Regions from separate parts of the Candidatus Enterococcus ikei genome, predicted to be linked through region 2. Evidence: a T-box and tRNA genes for the amino acid it is inferred to sense, from the RefSeq annotation. Region 2 holds a T-box; the other regions hold tRNA genes.

Region 1 (8,351 bases), on a different contig from region 2:
CAAAACATTCTCAAAAGCGCAAAGCATTGTTGCTTTTAATAATCCTATTTTACAGTTTGCAGTCTATACCTGTATGTTATTGATTTCTTGGTTAGGGGCAAAATTTGTAGTAGGGAGCACCTTAACTACTGGAGAATTAGTCAGTATGTTTACGTATACAATGCAGATTTTAATGAGCTTAAATATGTTATCTATGGTTTTTGTTATTGTGTTGATTGCACGAACTTCAGCCGAACGGATCACAGAAGTATTATCCGAGGAAAGTGATTTGAAAAATAATGCTAATCCTATTTATGAAGTGGCAGATGGATCTGTTCGTTTTAATGACGTGAGTTTCAGTTATGCTAATGATCTTGAAAAATTAGCATTGATGCATGCAAGCCTTGAAATCAAATCAGGTGAAGTAATTGGGATCGTAGGTGGCACAGGTAGTTCTAAATCAACCTTAGTACAGTTGATTCCAAGATTATACGACGTGACACAAGGATCAGTAGAAGTTGGCGGACGTGACGTGCGGGAGTACGATTTAAAATCATTGCGTGATCAAGTTAGCATGGTTTTACAAAATAATGTCCTATTTACAGGAACGATCAAAGAAAATCTGCGCTGGGGCAATGAACATGCCACTGATGAGGACTTGATCAGGGTTTGTAAAATCGCACAGGCTGATAGTTTTATCCAGGAGTTTCCTGATAAGTATGACACTGTTATTTCTCAAGGTGGAAATAATGTTTCTGGTGGTCAAAAACAACGTTTGTGTATTGCGCGAGCACTGCTGAAAAAACCGAAAATTCTCATTTTAGATGACTCAACGAGTGCGGTGGACACGAAAACAGATCGTCTGATCAGAGAAGGAATGAGACAAGAAATTCCTGGAACAACGACGTTTATCATTGGACAGCGTGTGTCTTCTATTGAAGATTCTGATCGTATTATTGTTATGGATAAAGGTCTGATCAATGCGATTGGCACTCATGATGAACTATTAGTTAGTAATGAGATTTATCAAGAAGTTTATGAGTCTCAAAAGAAAGGATTTGGTGAAGAGGATGCGTGATGAACAAACAAAAGGGATTCGCAAAAGTCAAGATCCTTTGAAAACATTGAAGCGACTGTTTTCATATATGTTTAAAAAATACAAATTTCTACTTGTACTAGTAATGATCCTCATTTTATTAAGTACCTTTGCCAATGTTCGCGGCTCTTTATTTCTGCAGGTAGTGATTGATGGTTATATTACGCCATTACTGGGACAAAGTAATCCTAATTTTTCAGGATTATTAAAAGCAATCACAACGATGGCGTTGATTTATGGTGTCGGGATCATTTCGAATTTAGGATTTAACCTAATCATGGTGCGAATCAGTGAAGGAACACAGAAAACAATTCGGGATGAAATGTTTACCCATCTTGAAACGTTGCCGATTCGTTATTTTGATTCCAATTCAGATGGGGATATCATGAGTCATTTTACGAACGATACAGATACCTTGCGTCAGATGATTTCTCAAAGTATTCCTAATCTAGTGGCAGCTGTGGTCAGCTTTGTGAGTGTATTTATTGCGATGTTTACCATTAGTGTTCCACTGACATTGGTCGTAATCGTTTCTGTTTCAGTAATGATTGTCACGATTCGAATGATCGCAGGACGCAGTAGTCGTTATTTTGGTAAACAACAACGAGATTTAGGAAAAGTAAATGGTTACATTGAAGAAATGATGCATGGACAAAAAGTGGTGAAAATTTTTAACCACGAGCCGCAAACAATCGAAGAATTCACGACAATCAATGAAGAACTGCGTCAAAGTGCTACTCAAGCCAATAAATATGCCAATAGCTTGATGCCGATCATGATGAATTTGTTAAACATCCAATATGTGCTTTTAGCCGTAGTTGGCGGAATCTTTTCAGTGTATGGTGTTTCTGGCTTAACGATCGGGATGATTGCTTCCTTTCTACAGCTAAGTCGCTCGCTGAACATGCCAATCAGTCAAGTTTCTCAACAAATTAATTTCGTAATCATGGCTTTAGCTGGAGCGGATCGGATTTTCACGTTGATCGATGAAAAGTCTGAAGTCGATGATGGCTATGTAACCCTAGTTAATGTAAATCGAGAAGCAAATGGACTTGTTGAAAGTGAAGCAAGAACAGGACTTTGGGCGTGGAAACATCCTCATAATGATGGAACAGTTACGTATACAGAATTGACTGGAGATGTGCGTTTTGAAGATGTGTCTTTTGGCTATACAGATAACAATCGGGTGTTAAAAGATATCAATTTATATGCTGAACCAGGTCAAAAAGTTGCCTTTGTTGGCGCGACTGGAGCAGGAAAAACAACAATTACTAACTTGATCAATCGTTTCTATGATATTCAAGAAGGAAAAATCCGTTATGATGGAATTAATGTGAAGAAAATCAAGAAAAGTTCTTTGAGAAGATCATTAGGGATCGTGCTGCAGGATACCCATTTATTTACAGGAACGATTCGTGAAAATATTCGTTATGGAAAGTTGGATGCATCAGATGAAGATGTCATCAAGGCAGCTCAATTAGCCAATGCAGAAGACTTTATCAAAAACTTACCAGAGAAATATGATACTGTTATCACAGGTGACGGTGAAGGTTTATCTCAAGGGCAACGTCAGTTATTGTCGATTGCTCGGGCGGCTATCGCTGATCCACCGGTAATGATTTTAGATGAAGCAACTTCTAGTATCGACACGAGAACAGAAAAACATGTGCAAGCTGGAATGGATCGTTTGATGAAAGGGAGAACGGTATTTGTTATCGCTCATCGATTGTCGACAATTCAAAATTCAGATGCGATTATGGTAATGGATCATGGACGTATTATTGAACGAGGTAGCCATGAAGATTTACTTGCAGAAAAGGGAATTTATCATCAGCTCTATACAGGGAAAGTAGAACTTTCATAAGAAAAATAAAAAAACACCAACTAGTACTAGTTGGTGTTTTTCGCTATAAACGTTTAAATAATACGCCAAGAGAGATTCGAACTCCCGACCGCTCGCTTAGAAGGCGAGTGCTCTATCCAGCTGAGCTATTGGCGCAAAATGTTAACGCAACAGAATTTATTATAATGAACATCTAAAACAAAGTCAATCATAAATTAGAAATAACAACAAAGTTTTTTTTAAAAGTAGTTTATATTGCTAAATCACTAAGTTTTTATTGACTCTCGCGCCTTATTTTGATATGATGTTAATGTTGTAATTGTGGACTCCACAGCTACAACCGCACAGAACAAGTATTGTAAGTATGACAATAGTCATCACTTGGGATGGCGAGTCTAAGTCTAGAAGAAGGAGGTGCTGTATAGCATGTACGCAATTATCAAAACTGGTGGTAAACAAGTAAAAGTTGAGGTAGGTCAAGCAATTTACGTTGAAAAATTAGACGTAGAAGCTGGCGAAAAAGTTGTTTTTGACGAAGTTATCTTAGTGGGTGGCGAATCTACGAAAGTAGGAGCTCCAACTGTCGCAGGTGCAACTGTCGAAGGAACTGTAGAAAAACACGGCAAACAAAAGAAAGTCGTGACTTTCAAATACAAACCTAAAAAACACACTCACCGCAAACAAGGTCACCGTCAACCATATACAAAAGTTGTAATCAACGCAATCAACGCATAATTCTTTTAAGTTGCATAGGAAAGAAGGCCTATCAATGATTAAAAGTTCTTTTAAACGAAATGGCGCAGGCCAAATTGTTTCTTTTGAAGTCTCAGGGCATGCGGAATCAGGGCCATATGGCAGCGACATCGTTTGTGCAGCAGTGTCTGCTTTAACGATTAGCACCGTCAATGGTATTGATGCATTAGCTGGCTTTGAACCGATTGTCGAAACCAACGAAGATGAAGGTGGTTACCTTTATGTTGAAGTGATTTCAAATGCCAATCAGGAACAAACCAACATAGCCCAAATTCTCTTGGAAAACCTTTTATTAGGTCTACAAGCAGTCGAGCAAGAAAATCTTGAATTTATTCAAGTCAAAACCATAAATGAAAAATAGGAGGTGCAGACTATGTTATTAAACATGAATTTACAATTATTCGCCCACAAAAAAGGTGGAGGTTCTACTTCCAACGGACGTGATTCAGAATCTAAACGCTTAGGCGCTAAAAGTGCTGATGGACAAACAGTAACTGGTGGATCAATTTTATACCGTCAACGCGGAACTAAAATTTACCCAGGTGCTAACGTAGGTATTGGCGGAGATGACACTTTATTTGCTAAAGTAGACGGCGTAGTACGTTTTGAACGTAAAGGCCGTGACAAAAAACAAGTGTCTGTTTACCCAGTAGCTCAATAGTAATTTTAAAAAGTTGCTCTAACCCTTGTCAGATGGGGGTTAGAGCTTTTTTTGTTTGCTTTAAATTTTGCTCGACCTGAAACAACTAAAAGCTTGCAAACTAGTTAGTTGTTTAACTGTTTGCACTTTAGATTTCTTGGTTATATGAGTATAAATATCCATGGTCATTTTTTTCGAGTAAAATACCGTCCATCCGTTCGGGCAGTATTTTATATTTAATTGAAAATCAATACTAAGCTAAACTAAGTCCTAGGCAGTCTATCTGTCTATTCACTTTGCAAGAGTGACTCAACCTGCTTTCTCTAATAAGGCGGTATTTTTAGTTGTAAATATCTGTGTTAGTTCGCGATTTGAGACATGGGAAGTACTTATGAATGAGATATTAAAATTACAAATTTGTTAGTTAAATATGTGGTTAAAATCGGTCTACTAGTGTTAGACTATATTAAATTTAATCATATGAGGTGAGGATATATGAAGAAAATACTTGGACTGATTGCACTATGTATACTTGGATACTTTGGTTTTGACTATTACAATCAAACATACAATACTGCTACAGCATATGCACAGGTGCCAGCTACCATTCCTGTCAAAGCAGAAACATTAGATATGGATGGTAAAAAGGTAAGCAATAGTTACTCTTACAAGTACACCGTTACATTCGTGAAAGAAAATGGAGACAAAAAAGAGATGGATTTTGAGTTGACAGGGGAAAATCCAAAACCATTTGAACCTGGAACATTCATCAAAGCAGAAATAAGTAAAGAAAGAGTAAATAGTCCTACTCAAGTTCTAGAAAGTGAAGTTCCAAGTAAAGTGAAAGCAGAATTTAGTAATTAAAATTTCTAATTTAGGGTGTGTGGGACACAAGTGAAAAGCACTTTTGTTTCACACACTAACTACAAATAAACAGTGGAAACAGAAGCAACCTCTTTTCATTATTTGGCTCATTTTGTTTTTTGCAAGAACTGATTAACAAGATAAGTATGGGAATTTCAAAAATATATCTCTTTTTCATTTAATCGACTCCATGTTTTAATTATAAATTACGTTCACATGATTTAGTAATTCCTCACTTGAAACTAGCAATTATAGGACTTTTTTATTATATATATTGTCTGAGGCATATTCTTATTTTTGGCGAAGTCATTAACAAACCATTAAAAAATTTTAACTTACGAGAATTTTTTTTTTATGGTAGCATGAACTCTGTTACAAAAAATAGAGGAGTGTGTTTTATGCCGCAAAATAAAAAAGAAGGAATATTTTTCACCACGATTGTTTGTTTTTCAATGGTGATTTCAATGAGTGCCTATAATCTTTTATTACATGGACAGTTTTCAGTAAGTAATTTACTTGGTGGATTGGTGCCGGGGTTTATCGTAGCATTTTTATTTGATGTCTTAGTGGTTTCGTCACCAGCGAAGAAGATTGCCTTTGCTTTACCTGTCAATAAAGAGAAAAAAATTCATATGATCATTGCTGTTTCAAGTTGTATGGTTTTAGGAATGGTCTTTTTTATGTCAATGTATGGCGTTGTTATGCAATTTGGCTTTTCAGAAAATTTCTTGAGGTATTATGTTGAGGGCTTTTCTAAAAATTTGATCATGGCTTTGCCGTTGCAATTATTAATTGTAGGTCCAATCTGTAGAAGAATCTTAAGTATGAGTCGACAAAGTAGTTGGTTGAAAGAAAACAGCCCAACGAATGATTAAACAAATTAAATGAAGGAGCTTGGAGTGTGACTTATAGAGTTATATTCCATCCTCTTTCATTTTTTTAAGATAATTGAGAGAAAAGAGGGTCAAGCTTTCCAAAAAAGTTATAAAATTGTTATAATTAGTAGAATCTTGTTTGAGGAGGCTTTCAATGATGGAGATACATGAGCGAATTGTTCGGTTGTTAAATTCAAGTACGGTATTTTTGATTTCTACAATCGACAAACGTGATTTTCCAACGGTTATCGCTGTTTCTGAGCCGTTATGGAGAGAAGGGCTGCTAAAATTACAATTTTACTTGGATGGAAATGGTGAAACGGTTAAAAATATTCAATGTAATCCGAATGGATCTGTTTGTTGTTACGAGGAAATAGAACATGAAAGTCTGCTTTTAAAAGGGAAATTTACGACTGAACCTATTGAGTCTTTAGAGACGATTACGCCTAAATTAACGTCATATCAAAAAGAATTAAATCACCAAGATCCTGTTCTGGTGACTTTTGAAACATGGACAGCTAGGATACATATGGATAAAAAAACGAAAGATATTATTGTTTAGTAGCAGAAGCTGCAGTTTAAATTCAAATAGAATCTAATAATTTTATGATAGAAGGAGTCGAGAAGCGACATAATGTTCTCTGCTCTTTTTGTTTTTTTCAAGGTTAATTCATTTTTTTAAGTAATTTTTGTAGACTTTTATTTTTTCTTAATAAGAGTTCATGATTTATTCAAAGAGTTTTATGTTTGAGTTAAGTATTTTTGGTTATAGTTAATCTACAGAGAGCGATAGACAATTTTTTCTTGTTTTTCATCTTTGTTAGGAAAGGGGGAATGGCGATGTACGCTGTAAAAGTATTACATGGGTATATTAGTAAAGACGGACAACGTACAAGGGATAAAAATCTTGCTCGAATCTTTAAAAATAAAAATTACGCAGAAAAATTCGCTGATAAAATCGGTGGTCGAGTTAAAGTAATTGGATAAATGGATATACTAACAGGAAAAAACAACCCCAAAAATTTTATGTTTTTGGGGTTGTTTTTTGTAGTGGAAACCTAGACATAGATATCAAAAACAGCAATTTCCGGTGGAACTCTAAAACGTGCTGGAATTTTTGTAGTGCCCAAACCTGTGTTGACATATAACGTTGTATCGTTAGCTAAATTGTAAAAACCTTCAAAGTATTTTTCTGCCATCACATTTTTGATCGTTAGAAAAGGGATTTTTACCTGTCCGCCATGGCTATGACCGGATAAGACCAATTGAATATTTTGATCGAGTACTGCATCGGCAGAATCCGGTTCATGACTCAACAAAATAGTATAATCGCTTTGGCGATCAGCTAATGCATCAGTGATAGAAGAATTTCCTAGTAAAGAATCATCCAAACCCGCTATGTATATGGATTTTCCACTAGGTAATGAAACGTTCGTTCCTGAATTTTCCAATAACTGAAAATCAGCAGCAGCAAGTATTTCTGGATATACACGAGCAGCGCCACCGCCATAATCATGGTTACCCCAAACCGCGTATTTGCCTAAAGGTGCTGTTAAACGACTTAAGGCAGCAATCACTTCGTCTGCAGGTCCATAATTTGCGTAGTTATCAAACAAGTCACCTGTGAATAAAATAATATCTGGTTTTTCGTTATTTACTTTTGTTACAATTTTTTCTAGCTGTGCCGCAGGATATTTTTCTTGAATATGGATGTCTGAAAGTTGAACGACTTTCACTGGCTTTTGGCCATCATTATTTCCGATTGAGTAATTATGTGTGACGATTCTTTTTGGCTCTATAAAAAAGGCATAGAGAACCATACCGATGATTGCTAAGAATAATAGGTAGATAAAGTATCTTTTTTTCATTAGTGACCTCACTTTCAATCTTTACTATAACGAAAATAGGTTAAAAAAAGGTAAACAAACCTTATAAATGAAGAAACTTTAGAATAATTTAGAGGTTGTTAGTCTTCGGTGTTTTTAAAAATTATTATTTGCTATAATAGAGAAGAACTTATATTGGAAAGAAGGATGAAAAAATGATGGTAAGAGTAAATAAATTAAGAGCGTTAATGAAAAAGAATGATCTTTCAGGTTTTCTGATTACAAGCCCATATAATTTACGGTATTTAACAAATTTTACAGGAACAACTGGATTGGCTGTAATTACTTTAGATAAGGCGTTTTTTATAACTGATTTTCGTTATACAGAACAAGCAGCAGAGCAAGCGCAAGGTTTTGAAATCATTCAAAATACTGGTCCAATCTATGATGAAGTTGTAGCAATCGCAGAAAAAGA
Region 2 (8,351 bases):
TTGGTAAAACACCATACGAAGCTTGTAATTCCTTTGCATGAGGGCTAATTCTGTCAATAAAATCTTCTTTTGATACCTGCTCTTTTTGTTGAACTGTCTCTTCTGTTTTTGAGCTGTCTGATAATACATTGATTGAAAAAATGAATGCTACCCCAACAATCAACAAACCAGCAAATAATGCTGGTAAATTGGTTTTTTTTGATTTTTTCTTTTTATACCTTTGACTATTCATACATTCCCTACTTTTTCTTGTATTCGTTCCTTCACTAAAAATATCTAGTTTTGGACAATAGTTGACTGATTATATCAGTTTTTTTTTATACAATCAATCAACAGCCGTTGTAGTCGTGGTCGTTGATGTTTCCGTTTGTATTTCAGACGTAGTTGTAGAAACAGCCAAGCTTGTTTCTTTTACAGATTCGCTTGTATTATTTGTCTTCTCTTTTGTTGACGCATGACCAAAAAAAACAAATATTACGGCACCTAAAACTATGATGACAGATAAAATTCCTAAAATCTGTTTCACAAAAAAACTCCCTTACTTACTTATTCACCAACGTAAGTACCCATCAAATTTTCATTTACCCAATCAAGCAACTCTACTTTTGACCCTTGTAATTGGCCCTGTAATGTAGCTGGTAATCGAAAAGTCACAATATCATCAAAGCCCCATTCTCCATATGAAACCGTTACTTTTAAATCAATAAAAGCTTGTTCTTCTTCATAACTTGCTTTTGAAGGAATCAACTCTGCAATTCCGGCTCCAGATTTCAGCCACTTCTTAGCTATTAGCGTTTTTAGTCGTTTGTATTCAGAAACTGAAATATTTCGTTTTTCTGGAAATAGAATTGTTTGGCGTAGAATCTTTTGAGTCAACATCCACTCATAATCAGAAAATAAGTTTTTGACTTTTTGCATTTCTTCATTTGTCAGGTTGATTCTGCCTTTTTTCCAGTTATCCCAATTTTCTTTTGAGGTTTGGAGATAGTCCGTATAAAATTTTTCTTCTGTTTCAAATTGCTCTATAATTGCATCAATAAGAATATCAATATACATTTGGTGCATGACTTTCGCCTCCTTTCCTTATTTTACTGAAAATATCATAAAATTGCATCTCTTTCAATCGCTTATTTCAGTATTTTTAAGAAACGTTCAGTCTTTTCACATAAATAATAAGACAATTCAACACTTCTGTCCAAAATAATCCACCATTTTAGACTTGTCATGTATAATAAGATCAAGGTTAAAACTGCTTCATCTTTTTTCTTATTAGTTTATTGAGACAAACTGAGCTTGCTGGACTTGTCTATTTTCTAGCTAGCCGTTCATTTTAAGGAGGAATTACCATGAAACAATACCAATGGGGCATCATCGGGCTTGGAGAAATTGCAACTAGTTTTGCTGAAAGTTTTCAACAAGAAAACAGTACTATAGCTGCGGTTGCATCACGAACATTAGAAAAAGCAGAACTATTTGCTAAAGAACATGATATTCCTGTAGCTTATGGCTCTTTTGAAGACTTGTTAGCTGATGAAAAAATAGACATTATCTATGTCTCTGTTCCTAATCGCCAACATATTTCACATATCTTAAAAGCATTGAACGCTGGAAAACATGTTCTTTGCGAAAAAGCTATTACGATGAATAGTGCAGAATTAGCTGAAGCAATGAAATTAGCTGAGGAAAAAGGATTGGTTTTAGCTGAGGCAATGACAATCTTTAATATGCCTTTATATCATGAGTTACGAAGCCAAATTGACTCAAAACGCTTTGGTAAATTAAAAATGATCCAAGCTCCTTTTGGTAGTTATAAAGAACCAGACCCTGAGAATCGTTTTTTCAATCCCGATTTAGCTGGCGGTGCCCTTTTAGATATCGGTACCTATGCTGTATCTTTTGCACGTTGGTTTCTTACTTCTCAGCCTAAAGTCACAGCGTCTGTCATGCAACCATTCTCGACGGGTGTCGATGAACAATCCGCAACCATCTTGCAAAATGAAGCCCAAGAAATGGCAACAGTCTCTTTAAGCTTCCAAGCGAAAATGCCAAAACAAGGGATCGTTGCTTTTGAAGAGGCTTATATTGTTATTAATGAGTACCCTCGGGCAGATGAAGCAAAAATATTTTTCAACGATGGCACCATTGAAACAATTGTTTCTGGCGATAGTAATCAAGCGTTGAATTACGAAATTACCAATATGATTGAAATGATCGAAGGAACTTTACCGAATCGTTCATTGTTTTTAACCAAAGATGTCATTGATCTTTTAGATCAAATGCAGCAAACTTGGAACAAATAAAAGACTACGAATAATCTTCGAACAATGTTGGTGCAAAAGTTTCAGTTTAGAAAAAATTCTAGACAATGAATGCTTTTGTACCATTTTTTTCGCTCCAATCGACTAGATTAGTGCACAAAACAAAAAAGTGACTTAAACAAAACTCATTAAGTTCTGTCTAAGTCACTAATAGTTGAAGCAGCTACTCCACTATCTTCTGATTCTTTTTACATTTCATTTGGCGCATGCAAACCTAGTAAACGTAAATCTTCTTTGATAATCGTTGCCATTGCATAAACTAAAGCTAAACGAGATTCTTTTTGCTCATCATCCGTTAAGATTTTAACATGAGCATAGTACTTATTAAACGCTTGAGCAACTTGAATCGCATGTTTCGCGATTACTGAAGGTTCATATTTTTCAGCTGCTAACATGACAACTTCTGGGAATTTTTGTAATAACTTAACTACTTCCCAACTGTCTTTATCATCTAAAGCATATTCTTTTGTTTCATCGATGGTGAAGTCAGCTTTTCTTAAAATACTCATTGCACGAGCATGAGTATATTGTGCATACGGACCTGTCTCACCTTCAAAACGAACAACTTCCTCTAGAACAAAATCGAAATTATTCATACGATCATTTTTCAAATCATGGAAAATAACTGAACCGATCCCAACTTGTTTCGCAACTTCTTCACGATCCGGTAAATCAGGATTTTTCTCCATAATTTGTTTGTTCGCTAATTCAACTGCTTCATTCAGCACTTCTTCTAGTAAAACGATTTTCCCTTTACGAGTTGATAGTTTTTTACCACCTTGTGTAATCAAACCAAAAGGTATGTGATGCATATCCGCTGACCAGTCAAAATCAAGTTCTTTCAAGACTGCTTTTAATTGTTTGAAGTGATTTGATTGTTCATTTCCTACTACGTAAATAGCTTTTGCAAAGTCATAAGTACGTTTACGGTAGACCGCCGCTGCTAAATCACGCGTGATATAAAGCGTTGCACCATCTGATTTTTTGATTAAAGCAGGATTTAAATCATAGGCAGATAGATCAACGATTTCCGCTCCTTCATTTTCTTGAAGCAGATGTTTTTCTTCCAACATCGTTACGATCTCATCCATTTTATCATTATAGAAAGCTTCTCCGTTGTATGAATCAAAAGAAACTTCAAGCATTGAATAAATCTTATCGAACTCTTTTAATGATTCTGTACGGAACCATTGCCATAATTCAGTTGCCTCAACGTCTCCTTCTTCTAATTTTTTAAACCAAGCACGCGCTTCTTCATCTAATTCAGGTTGTGTTTCTGCTTCTTCGTGAAACTGAACATAAAGTCGTAATAATTCGGTGATCGGAGCTGTTTTGACAGCTTCTTCTGATCCCCATTTTTTGTAAGCAACAATCAACTTACCAAATTGGGTACCCCAGTCACCTAAATGATTGATTCGAATCGGTGTAAAACCAATTTTTTCAAGAATAAACGCAATCGAATTTCCGATCACTGTTGAACGTAAATGTCCCATAGAAATTGGTTTGGCGATATTAGGCGAAGACATATCGATGGGCACATTTCCTTTTCCGCCAATTGAGCTATCTCCATAATGTCCTTTTTCTTTAGCGATTTGACCAATCACTGCTTGACTGACCATTTTTTTATTCATGAAAAAGTTTAGATATGGACCTACGACTTCAATTTTTTCAAAATCAGTTCCTTCAATTTTTTCAGCTAAATCAGCAGCTATTTGTTGAGGGGCTTTACGATAGATTTTAGCTAATGAGAACGCTGGAAAAGCAACATCCCCATGATCGACAGATTTGGGATTTTCTAATAACTGGGTAACATCTTCTAACGTCAAGTCTTCTTTTACCACTTCAAAAATGGCCTTTGCTACGATTTCTTTGTTATTCATTTATACATCCTCCTATTGGTTGATTTTTTACGCTCTTATCTAATGCTAATCATCAATGACTTTAAGTGATTGCTAGTAAAATTGTTGCTTTGTAAACTAGTTTCCATAAAAAAACAAAAAGCCTCTAGTGTTAAAAAACACCAGAGACGAGATTTTCCCGCGGTACCACTCTAATTGTCCACACTTTATAAAAGTCGGACCCACTTAATCTGTTAACGGCAGATAACCGTCTGCTTGTGCAGATTCTCCAAAGTGCGTTTCCTTCATTCGATTATTTTCGGCTTCCACCTTCCCGAAATCGCTTGATTAACCCAGAATAAAGTACTCTCTTTATCATTGAATCAGTATTAAACTCGATTTATTATAGCAAATATTTTCCTTGCTGCCTAGTCTTGACCATTTATTTTCATTTTTTAATAGTCATAAATGTCAAACTAGGATCTGCATTTAAGTTATAATCAGCAACATGTCCTTTTTCAGCTTCAACAAAAGCGGCAGCACCGATCATTGCAGCATTATCGCCACACAATCTAAATGGAGGAACAATGAAAGTCACATCAGGAAGCTCCTTAGCCACTTCTTGACTTAAGTGATCACGTAAGCCTTGATTTGCTGCAACACCACCTGCCATCACTAATTGTTTGACTGGGTATTCTTTACATGCACGAATTGTTTTATCTACCAGTACATCGACCACACTTGCTTGAAAACTTGCAGCTAAATCTTTGACTACTAGTTCTTCTTCTCGTTGTTGAGCGTTATGTACCGTGTTGATAAACGAACTTTTTAATCCACTAAAACTAAAATCATAATTATCTTCTTTCATCATTGCTCGAGGAAAATGGTACGTATCTTCTCCTTGGTGAGCTAGTTCATCGATTTCTTTACCACTAGGATAGGTTAGCCCTAAAACTCTACCAACTTTATCATAAGCTTCCCCAGCAGCATCATCTCTAGTCTCTCCAATGATTTCAAATGAACCCGTTTCTTTCATATAGACCAACTCTGTATGTCCACCACTTACCAATAATGCCATCAAAGGAAATTGCAAAGGTTCTTCAAAATGAGCTGCATAAATATGTCCTGCCATGTGATTAACTGGAATCAGCGGCAAATCATGCGCCCAAGCAAATGCTTTGGCTGCAGAAATACCAATCAATAAAGCCCCTACTAAACCAGGACCATATGTAACAGCTACTCCACTCAATTCACTTGGTTCTACATTAGCCTCAGCCAGTGCATCATCAATACATAAGGTAATTTCTTCTACATGATGCCGACTGGCAACTTCCGGCACAACACCACCAAAACGTTGGTGACTTTTCACTTGAGAAGCAACGATATTCGACAAAATTTTAGCGCCGTCTTCGATAATTGCAACGCTCGTTTCATCACAACTACTTTCAATTGCTAGTATTAATTTTCTTTCCTTATAAAAAAAAGTCATTGACTCACTTCCTTAACTTTTAAACACATAACAATTCCGTCTTCTTTCGGATGATTATAATAGTTTTTCCGACGATTGATTGTTTTGAATCCTTTTTTTTCATATAATTTTTGAGCAGCTGAATTGGACTGTCGAACTTCTAGAAATGCTTGACAGACTTTTTTATCATTAAACTCTTGGATAACTTGATCAAGTAGCAGACTACCATAACCTTGGTGCTGAAAATCTTTATGGATCGCAACATGAGTAAATTCAACTTCATCCAAAATTAAATGATAGCTAACAAAACCAACCCAACGATTTTCTTTGATCAACACAAGATATTCACTCGTTTCCTGAGCCAAATCAGCACTAAATTGCTTTATCGACCATGGTGATCCATGGCTATAAGACTGTTCAGACACATGCCATAGCTGTTCAGCAGCATCTGTTAGTGATTGTTTTTTTATATAATTCATTGATTCACTCTTCTTTTAAATATAAAATCATCTCCAACGCGTCTTCTTTATCTTCTGTATAATATTCGGGTTTGATTGTATTTGAGACAAAGCCAAGTTGCCGATACACACGTTGGGCATTTTTGTTACTTAATCGAACTTCTAAAGAAATCGTTTCACAATTATTCACTTTTGCAAACTGCTGAATTTCTCTAATTAAAAAACTGCCGATTCCATTTCCCTGATGCTTCGTTGAAACAGCAACATTTGTAATATGAGCATCTTTACCAAAAATACGACAGCCTATAAAGCCAATCGTCTGTCCGTCTTTTTGAATAAGCAAGTATAGATGAGGATCTGATGATTGAAGCTCTACCAAAAAAGCTGTTTTAGTCCATGGCAATTCTCCAGCGTAGACCTCCCTTTCAATCGAAAGCAAATCTTTGATGTCATCAAACACGATTGCACGAACAAAATACTCTTGCTCTGAGATTGCTACTATTTTTTCATCGTATGGACGATTCTTAAAAAAAATACCTAGAATGCTATGAAAAAGATTAAATTTTCTCAACATAATTTTCTACCTCAGGTGTATGATCTTTCAGCCAATTTTCTTCTGCCTCTACTCGTTTTAAATAATTAGGCAAAAAGTGATGGACGTCCGACTCTGCTTCTGCAAGCCTACCAAGCTCTGCAAGAGATGCTCCATTTGGAATTTGCCATTGCGGTATTTCATTGATTTTAGCAGTAGGTAATACAGACTCTATTTGTGAACGGAACTTTTCAACATCTTCTCCAACAAAGTAAACCTCTGTATATTTTTTTAACTGTTCTAACCACTCATCCATAGCAATGTGACGATCAGCCATTACAGTTGTCAAAGTACCTTCTGTGTATTCATAAATACCTGTGTAAACATTATTTCTTCTTGCATCAAATATAGGAATGATCGGTCCTTTAATCGTGACACAATTTGCTGCCAAAGCTTTTAGACTAGAAATACCAACTAATTCTTTTTTTAAAGTATAAGCAAGTGTTTTTGCTGTAGTTACTCCTATTCTTAAGCCTGTATAAGAACCTGGTCCTTGAGCTACCACAATTCGATCGATGTCTTTTGGAGCCAATCCAACATCTTTCACTAACTGAGTGATTGCCGGCATCAACGTCAGGCTATGGTTTCTTTTTACCGTGATTGTATATTGTCCTATTATCTTTTTCTCTTCGCAAACAGCAACTGTCAATGTCTGGTTAGAGGTATCTATCGCTAATATCCGCACAAAAAAATTCCTTTCTTTCTTCATGTAGTTGGTTTATTGTAGCATATTTTTATTCCCTCGTAAAAAAAGGGTTCGCTAAATACGGAGCAAAGAAGGACAAAAGCCACACACTGCACTTTTATCCCACTCTTTATTTACTTGATATTCGCCTCTAGATAATCAATCAATGGTTTACTGATATCTGTTGCGGCATCATTTTTTCGTGAATCTTCCACCATAATCATTGCGGAAAACTTATTATTACTTCGATCCATCGCTAAAAGGAAACTATTTTCTTTTCCAACCGTATCTTGTTTGTCTTTGATTTCAGCTGTACCTGTTTTTGCAGCTAACGAAAAGTCGGGATTATACATGTTATGGACATACCCAGTTTCATCTTCCACACTGCCAAGTAAATCTGTCACAATTGTATTTGCTGCATTTGAACTAATCACATTGTCTTTAGTTTTTATTTCTTTGTTTAGCTCAATTTTAGGATAAACAAGTTTACCTTCATTTTGGAATACAGTATACATTGTTGCTTGTTGAATCGGTGTTACTAATAACTGCCCTTGTCCGTAACCTGTATCCGCTAATAAAATTTCTGAATTAAATTTCTTTTCATTTGAAAGTTGTGCTGGATTCATTGGAATTGACAAGTCTAATTTTTCACCGAAAATAAATTTGTCTAAACCTTTTCTAAATGCCTCTTCACCCATACGTAAGGTTTGTTCTGCAAAATAAATATTGTCAGAATTTACTAGCGCCGTACGTAAATTGACTGGACTAGCTTCTTTTACACGAGTTACAAAATAATCTCCCCATGAGGCGTCTTTTTGCCACTTCAATCCATTGATAGCAATTTCTTCGTCAGGTTTCAATGTACCTGCATCTAAACCAATTCCCCCAGTAATCGTTTTAAACGTGGAACCAGGTGCATACCCCGTTGCAAATCTCGCTGTAAATGGTAAATTTTCGTTATTCGCATAGGCATCATAGTCCACTTGTGAAAT
Region 3 (8,351 bases), on a different contig from region 2:
ACGGACAAAATCAATATCTCTCTTTTTGGAGTGAACAAGGATAGTTCGATCAGACCTAAACTGATTGAAGGTCGCTATTTTGAAAATCTAGGGGAAATTATCATCCCGAAAAACTTAGTCGACAAAGGAGTAAACTTAGGTGATACTGTCAAAATCGGAAAACTTGATAAAGAGTTAAAGGTTGTCGGTATAACAAATGAAAACAGTTTTAGTATTGTACCATTGATTTATACATCTATTGATCAATGGCAAGAACTTAAATTTGGCAAGATCATCCAAGGAAATCAAGCACCGATCAATGGAATCATCGTCCGAGATACTCCAACAAAAGATATCAAGTTGAAAATGGAGAACAATGATTTAGCAAAATACGATATTGAAAATTTTATTCAAAAATTACCTGGTTATAGTGAACAAAATCTCACGTTGAATGCGATGATTTATTTCTTGTTTGTGATTACGGCTGCGATCATCGGGATTTTTATCTACGTAATGACCTTGCAAAAAATTAGCTTATTCGGTGTCATGAAAGCGCAAGGTATTTCAAATGGGTATATTATAAAATCGATCATAGCTCAAACCTTTATTTTAGGAGTAATCGGAGTAGCGATTGGTGTAGTTTTGACCTTGTTGACAAATCTAATCTTGCCAGCTGCTATGCCTTTTGCATTAGATAGTAACAATTTAATGATTTATAGTCTAGTCTTGATTATTGTTGCTGTTTTGGGCGGTGTTTTCTCGATTCGGACAGTGACTCATGTTGACCCAATGAAAGCGATAGGAGGATAAAAAAATGGCTGATATTTTAGTAATGGATAGTATTCGTAAAACTTTTGGTAAAGGACATGCAAAGGTTGAAGCGTTAAAAGGGATTGATTTGAAGGTTGAAGCTGGAGAATTTGTTAGTATCATTGGTCCTTCTGGCTCAGGAAAAAGTACCTTTCTAACAATTGCTGGAGGTCTACAAACCCCTACATCAGGTCATATCGTGATCAACGGGAAAGAGTTTACTCATTTAAATGAAAAAAAACGCTCAAGACTTCGTTTTGAAGAAATCGGCTTTATTTTACAGTCATCTAATTTGATTCCATTTCTAACTGTGGAAAAGCAATTCACATTAGTGGACAAAATTGAAAAGAAAAAATCAGAAACACAACGGATGGATGAATTATTAGCTTCTTTAGATATTTCAGAATTGATTCATAAATTCCCAAGTGACCTTTCTGGAGGTGAACGTCAACGAGTGGCAATTGCTCGTGCGTTGTTTAATGAACCAAGCTTGATTTTAGCTGATGAACCAACGGCCAGCTTGGATACCGAGCATGCTTATGAAGTTGTCAAAATTTTAGCAAAAGAAGCACATGAAAAGCAAAAAGCAACAATCATGGTCACTCATGATCCGAGGATGATTAAGTGGAGTGACAGTGTTTATTGTATTGAAGATGGCGAATTGATAAAAGAATAGTTCAAGATGGAAAAAGAGATTGGGACGGAAGTGTTTAACTTCAAGAAATAAGAGGGATTTACTTCTGTTTCTACTATGTATTAGGATTTTCAAGAGGTCGGAATATGACTCATAGAGTGATATTCCAACCTCTTCTTTATAATTTTAAGTGTTATAAAAATAGATTTTAGGTTATGATGATAGTGGAGAAAAAGTAAAGGTGTAAAAAAGTATTTGTTTATTGTTGTCGGGGTAAAGCAATAGTGAATCAAACAATAGAAAGTGAGGCAGTACAATGGATAATCGCGTAGAAGTAATGACCTTTTCACAACTAAAGAAAATTGTGGCAGAGTTAGAAGCAAATGATACCATCGAGGATAATACAAAAGTATTTATTGATACTGGATGGGAGAGCGTTCAAGAAGTTGAACCAAACGCTTTTCACGTAGAAGAAGTTGCAGAATTTAAAGTACAAGATGAGTTGACAAAAGAATTTTATGTTGGCTATACATTGATAGAAAAAGCAGAAAAAACGCAAGGACAACCTGAAACAGCTATCATTATTAGAAACCTATACTAGTAGTCAGCTGTATTTTTTGGAGACATTTAGTTTCAGGTAAACGTTTTTCCTTTTTGACGTATACACACTATTTCTTTGTGATATCACTTAAGCAGACAAGCGTTTTATCATAAGAAATAATCATTAGGAAGGTGGTGCTTCTTTTGACAAATAAAATTCCATTTCCAAAGAACTATGAACGGTTTATTGAGTTGGGACAAGAAGCAGTAAAACGAGATAATTTGATTGAAGCAGTTGATTGTTTTGAACAAGCTTATTCGATTCAGCAAGATTTTCCATTAAATTTGGTTCTTGTAAATACGTATTTACAAGTGGGTGAAAATGAGCAAGCATTGTCTTTAGCTTCAGAAATGAAAGAAAAGTATTTTGCTTATCTAGACTACATGGAGCTTTATATACAAGTATTGATCAAAAATAATATGTTTATTCAGGCACATAGCATTATTAACGAGCGGATTTTGATGGAACAAAGTGGTGAAATGAGAAAGTTGATTTCTTTAAAAAAGAAAATCCGCCACGTTGAATTGATGTATCAGCAGTTTGAAGTCGGTAAAATCAAAGAATTAAAAGAGGAATTAGATTGTTTAAATGCACATAATTACTATGAACAATTGGCAATAGTAAAAAAGGCTGGAAAATTACCGCAAGATGAATTTATTATGATTGGTAAAAAGATTTTATTGGATGATCGGGTACATAATCTAGTTCGATCGTGGATATTAGAAGAACTTGCGAGTCTTCACTTCAAAGAAGAAGTAGAATTTTTATGGAGAGATGATAAAAAATACACAGTTGTTCCAGCAACAGTCGGTACACCGCTGGACAGCGCAGCTTATCAAAGAATTTTACTATTTTTAGAAAAAGAATTGATCAATGATGACCCGATTTTATTAGTAGATATCATGGAAGAAATTAGATTGCATTTTGCACTTTTGTATCCATTAGCAGATGAAATCATTGAAAATCCAAGGTTATGGGCTGTAAGCTATATTATTTCCTACAATCATTCTATCGCACAAAAATACCAAGTAGATGAAGAAAGATTAGAAATCGAAAATATTCAAAAATTACAAAGTAAGATTCGTTTTGAACTTGAGGCGATGGTTTTATAAAAGTAAAAAAGAGTAGAGGACATAAAAATCCCTGTACTCTTTTTTTTAGAACGTAGCTATATATTTTATTTTTTAGTTGTGTGATTAATAAATAATAGCAGAAGAAATGAGAGCAGGAAATATAAAAATATCCCCCCTTGGATAATAGTGATGATTTGAAAGCAGAGTTGATAATTATTAGCTGTAATTTGATTAAAATAACGATAAAAACTAAATTCTGTGAGAGCTAAAAGAAGTGAAATAACTAATAGCTTTGTATGACGCTGACTCATTACTATCAACTACCTCATTAAATATTTGTCAAAGTATATAATAACATAAGCAAACGATGGCTTTTTATCAGTTTTTAGATGAAACGGATAGAAAAATGATAACTTTGAGAGGGATTAAATAAAAATATCTTTTTTTGAAACTAAAAAAAGACATAGGCTACACCTCAATTAGGTGTAGCCTATGTCTTTGAAATCCCAATACTAAACGAGATAATCACTGTTTGAAACGTCTAAATCACTTCGATTCAAATCAGCTTAATTATGTAATAAATTATGGATACATCTACATTTAAATTATGCTATAATTTTTATATGTAAGAGGCTAAACAAAAAGATGCGCCCTGAGGGAATCGAACCCCCGTCTCAAGAACCGGAATCTTACGTGATATCCACTACACTAAGGGCGCAAGCACGTTTATTAGTTTAGCTGATATTTCGATAAATTACAAGTGGGAGGACAAAATTAATGAAATTTGAACAACATTTATCACAACAACAAAAACAAGTCCAAAAACTTGCCATGACCCAACAATTACAACAGTCTATCCAGATTTTACAGTATAATTCAGAGGAGCTTTATTCGTACATAGAAGCAAAATCACTGGAAAATCCATTGATTGACGTTCAAACGGATACTAATTATAACGATCTTCCAAATACAGGAAGCCGGACATACAACAATGAAGAAAATAATTATTTAAATCAGATTCCAGATAATCATGTGTCATTGTTTGAATATTTAATTGATCAGATTCACTTAAACTATCGCGATACATATCTTCGAACGCTGGTGTTGTTTTTGGTTGAATATATTGATTTGAATGGTTATTTAATGATTGATTTAGATGAAGCCACAGCAAAGACAGGGGCAAAAGCGATCGAGATGTTAGATGCCTTGACCTTGATCCAACAGTTAGATCCAGCCGGTGTGGGTGCGAGAGATTTACGAGAATGTTTGTTGCTGCAGATTGAACGTGATGATACAGCGCCAGCATTAGCTTATATCGTCATTGAAGAAGAGTTTGATCACTTGGCTAATCGTAAATGGGCGTTGATTGCTAAAAAGTTTGAAGTAGAGTTATCAGAGATTCAAACGATTTTTGATTATATTCAAACTTTGACGCCAGCTCCTGGAAGTATTTTTGAAGCCACTACAGGACTTTATATCCGTCCAGATTTAACGGTACGAATCAAAGGAAACCAAATAAAGATTCTTTCCAATAAAAACGGCACACCTACAATTCAGTTTCAACAAGCTTATTTTGAACGAATGGAAGCGACAGAAGATAAGGAAGTTCAAGAGTACATCAAGGAAAAGAAAAATGAATTTGAATGGTTAGAAAAAACAATTATTCAACGTGGTGATACGATTTTAAGAGTCGGTACAGAAATTGTTCAACGCCAGCAGGAATTCTTCTTTGATGATGAGCGACCGCTGAAACCCATGACTTTAAAAGAAATTGCTGAAGCATTGAATATTCATGAATCAACAGTTAGCCGTACAGTAAATGGGAAATATTTAGAAACAGAATTTGGTGTTTTTGAGCTGCGTTCATTTTTTTCTCATGGATTATCAAATGAGAGCACTGGGGAAGAGACATCAACTGGTAGTATAAAAAAACAATTGCAAGCCTTAGTCGATAATGAAAATAAAGCCAAACCGTTGTCTGACCAAAAATTGGTAGATTTATTAAAAGAACAAGAAATCGAGATCTCTCGCCGAACAGTTACAAAATATCGAGAAGCTTTAGGAATCCCGTCCTCTTCTAAGCGTAAAAGGTATGATTGAGTGTATTTTTTGATAGATGATGTTGGATAGTTAACGATAAAGCTGTTGGATTTAGAAAAATACTTTCTAAATTCAACAGCTTTATTATAAAGTAAAATATTTAAACTTTTATATGTTAACGACCTGGTATCATTTATGCGAGTATTTTTTTATTTTGCAGTACATACTTTGCGCCATAAACGTTAAATTATAGGTTTTCTTTGAGATTCTCCGTTATCAGTTTTATGGCTGAACAAGACGAGTGAAAAAATAATGCAGTTTTTAATTAAAAAAGCCCCCTGAAGAATCCACACTCTTCAGGGGTTTATTGTATGAGTGAATTATGTGTAAAGTAATTATATCATGCTTTTAAATAGTGTTTTTCAAACTATGAACCAAATAATTACCTTTTTGACCAAATAGTCAACGTATCGTCAGAATAAGAAAATAATTTTTATATCTGATGAAAAAAGAGATATATTTTTCCAAAAACTTTCGCTATGATAAAGAAAGGAGGGATTATATGTTAAAAGAAAAATTGTTAGAATACTTAAAAAATCAAACATCTTTTTTCAACCCTGGAAATGTAAGCGATATTTTTTCGGCAGCTGATATCGCTGAAAAGTTCTCAATCAAACGAAATACAGCGAGCCATTATTTAAATCAACTGGCAGACGAGGAAATCTTAGTCAAAGTCAATACACGTCCCGTCTACTTTTTTCATAAAAAAACGTTTGAGCTGCAAAACTATCCGCTGAGTAATTCTTTTTACCAAAACTTATCGGAGATTGAAAAGGAAAAACCAATATTTGATAAGAAAATAGATTTTTTTCAGAATGTGATTGGGAATCGTGGCAGCCTAGCTCAAACGATCGAGCAGTTAAAAATGGCCGCATTCTATCCGAACGGTGGCTTGCCGCTGCTTTTAACTGGGGAGAGTGGTACAGGGAAGAGTTATCTGGTTCAGTTGCTCTATCAATTTTGTTTAGCCAATGATTTATTAAATAGTGACGCACCATTTATCACAGTGAATTGCGCTCAGTACGCAGATAATCCGGAGCTGTTGACGAGCCATTTATTTGGTCATGTGAAAGGTGCATTTACAGGCGCAGATATTGACAAAATAGGAGCATTTGAAGCTGCAGCTGATGGTTTTTTATTTTTGGATGAAGTGCATCGATTAAGCGCAGAAGGACAAGAAAAATTATTCACTTTTCTAGATCAAGGAATTATTTATAAAATGGGTGAAAGTAATCAACCAATCGCTGTTCATTGCCGACTAGCTTTTGCTACAACAGAAGAGGTAAGCAGTACTTTTTTAACCACTTTTTTAAGACGAATTCCTGTTCAAATCAAGATTCCAGCTTTAAATGAACGGACTCAGGCGGAGCGAAAACAATTGATTATTCGTTCTTTTTTTGAAGAACAGCAAACCATTCTAAAAACTTTGATCGTGTCACCACAAGTTATCAACATCTTAGAAAATCGTTCATATAAAGGTAATGTAGGGGAATTAAAAAACCTAATCAAGATCATTACAGCAAAAAGCTTCACTGTAAATCATGAAAACACACAAATACCAATTACCTTGCATTCTTTACCTAATTATTTACTAACAGAAAACCAGGAGACCACTTTTTCAGAATCAGAATCACTTTTAAAAATCGATGGTCAAAGCAGTTTGGACTATTTACTTGAAGAAAGCGAACCGGAGCAAAAAAGAATCATCCAAAGCTATGAAAAAATCCTCTTGACCTATGTTAATAATCAATCAGAAATCAACGCTTCGGTCGGTTTGATTTCTAAGGAAATTGATTATCTTTTTGATTACTTATTATTTGAAACAAAAAGAGACCAAAAGCATGAAATGTTGTTGTTTATCACACAGCATGTGCGGCAGATGTTAGAAAAAATCGAATTGGCTTATCAAATTAGCTTCAATGGTAGCTTGGTTTATGCGATCAGTCACTATTTATTCCAACGACGTTATGTGGAATGGTTACCAGAAGTTGAAATGGTTCACTTGATCGAAACCTTGTTACTTGATATTAAAGCCAAGCTACCAAACAGTTATCGTTATGCAGAGCAGATTCTAAATTTAGTCAAAACGTCACTGGATATTGAGGTTTCAAGTATGGATCGAATTATTTTATCCGTTTATATTGATAATTTAGGTTATACCAAAGAAACGTCCTATCCTAAAGCATTGATCGTTGCCCACGGCTATGCAACAGCTAGTAGTATTGCTAATGTGGCCAATCGAATGCTGAATGAACTGTTGTTTCAATCTTTTGATATGCCATTAGATGTTACTCCAAAGAAAATTGCAGAGAAAATGATGCAGTATATTGAAAGAAATGATACGTCAAATGGATTGATTATTTTATTTGATATGGGGTCACTAAAAGAAATTCATCGGTATTTCTCTAAAGAAACTACAGCGCCAATAATTTTGATGAATAATGTAACGACTAGTTTAGCAATTGCTGTAGGGGAAGGAATCCAGAGGCAACAACAACTTGCTGAAATTCCAGCCAAAGCGATAAACAGCCATCATTACCAATGGGAAATCATTAAGCCGCAAACAAGAAAAGAAAAAATCATTATCACAACATGTGCTACAGGGATTGGAACAGCAGTTCAAATCAGTAACTTACTTGAAAAAAGTTTACCTGATAATAGTGAAGTAAAACTTGTTCCTTGTGAATTCCGTCAACTACGTACCCCCGCTGAATTTGAAAAAGCTTTTTCATTATATAATGTGCTTGGTATTGTTGGCACAGCGAACCCAATCGTGGAAAATGTGCCGTTTATTTCATTAGAAGATTTGATTGCAGGGATTGGGATCGAACGTTTATTGGAATGGCTAAAAAATGATCTAGTATTGGATTCTCAGGAAGATTTTAGTAATCAGCTGATTCGTAATTTTTCGTTGGATCGTGTGATTCAATCTGTGACGATTTTGGACACAGAAAAAATTATTGAACAGATCGAAGGGTTTATGAAGCAGTTGGAAGAGCGTTGGGGGCATCGGATCACCAATGATCGAAAATTAGCTCTCTATGTCCATGTAAGCTGCTTGGTAGAACGATTGATCCGCAATGTACCAATCGAAATCTACAGTGGTTTTGACATGTTGCAGGAGTGTCATGAAAAAGAGCTGAAGGACATCAAA

The links. A T-box is a leader RNA that pairs with one kind of tRNA and senses whether it is charged. The one in region 2 lies ahead of argS (arginine--tRNA ligase), so its partner is inferred to be a tRNA-Arg.
Region 1: it has a tRNA-Arg gene. The T-box ahead of argS (arginine--tRNA ligase) is inferred to sense a tRNA for this amino acid. The anticodon was not compared.
Region 3: it has a tRNA-Arg gene. The T-box ahead of argS (arginine--tRNA ligase) is inferred to sense a tRNA for this amino acid. The anticodon was not compared.

Annotation. Positions count from the first base shown of each region.
Region 1 is NZ_JAFLWD010000006.1:102,492-110,842, reverse strand. It holds gene JZO69_RS02280 (ABC transporter ATP-binding protein) at 1-1,057, shown strand, start outside; gene JZO69_RS02275 (ABC transporter ATP-binding protein) at 1,050-2,939, shown strand; tRNA gene JZO69_RS02270 (tRNA-Arg) at 3,001-3,074, opposite strand; ribosomal protein L21 leader region at 3,247-3,325, shown strand; gene rplU (50S ribosomal protein L21) at 3,345-3,653, shown strand; gene JZO69_RS02260 (ribosomal-processing cysteine protease Prp) at 3,688-4,032, shown strand; gene rpmA (50S ribosomal protein L27) at 4,045-4,332, shown strand; gene JZO69_RS02250 (YxeA family protein) at 4,807-5,175, shown strand; gene JZO69_RS02245 (DUF2798 domain-containing protein) at 5,574-6,050, shown strand; gene JZO69_RS02240 (pyridoxamine 5'-phosphate oxidase family protein) at 6,205-6,612, shown strand; gene JZO69_RS02235 (hypothetical protein) at 6,891-7,037, shown strand; gene JZO69_RS02230 (metallophosphoesterase) at 7,109-7,918, opposite strand; gene JZO69_RS02225 (M24 family metallopeptidase) at 8,092-8,351, shown strand, end outside.
Region 2 is NZ_JAFLWD010000009.1:230,008-238,358, reverse strand. It holds gene JZO69_RS05135 (glycoside hydrolase family 73 protein) at 1-232, opposite strand, end outside; gene JZO69_RS05130 (hypothetical protein) at 326-526, opposite strand; gene JZO69_RS05125 (hypothetical protein) at 547-1,065, opposite strand; gene JZO69_RS05120 (Gfo/Idh/MocA family protein) at 1,347-2,300, shown strand; gene argS (arginine--tRNA ligase) at 2,507-4,198, opposite strand; T-box leader at 4,338-4,544, opposite strand; gene tsaD (tRNA (adenosine(37)-N6)-threonylcarbamoyltransferase complex transferase subunit TsaD) at 4,605-5,645, opposite strand; gene rimI (ribosomal protein S18-alanine N-acetyltransferase) at 5,642-6,103, opposite strand; gene rimI (ribosomal protein S18-alanine N-acetyltransferase) at 6,108-6,656, opposite strand; gene tsaB (tRNA (adenosine(37)-N6)-threonylcarbamoyltransferase complex dimerization subunit type 1 TsaB) at 6,640-7,359, opposite strand; gene pbp4 (penicillin-binding protein PBP4(5)) at 7,494-8,351, opposite strand, start outside.
Region 3 is NZ_JAFLWD010000014.1:22,505-30,855, forward strand. It holds gene JZO69_RS06690 (ABC transporter permease) at 1-789, shown strand, start outside; gene JZO69_RS06695 (ABC transporter ATP-binding protein) at 794-1,465, shown strand; gene JZO69_RS06700 (hypothetical protein) at 1,740-2,024, shown strand; gene JZO69_RS06705 (hypothetical protein) at 2,159-3,136, shown strand; tRNA gene JZO69_RS06710 (tRNA-Arg) at 3,744-3,815, opposite strand; gene rpoN (RNA polymerase factor sigma-54) at 3,875-5,197, shown strand; gene JZO69_RS06720 (sigma-54-dependent transcriptional regulator) at 5,700-8,351, shown strand, end outside.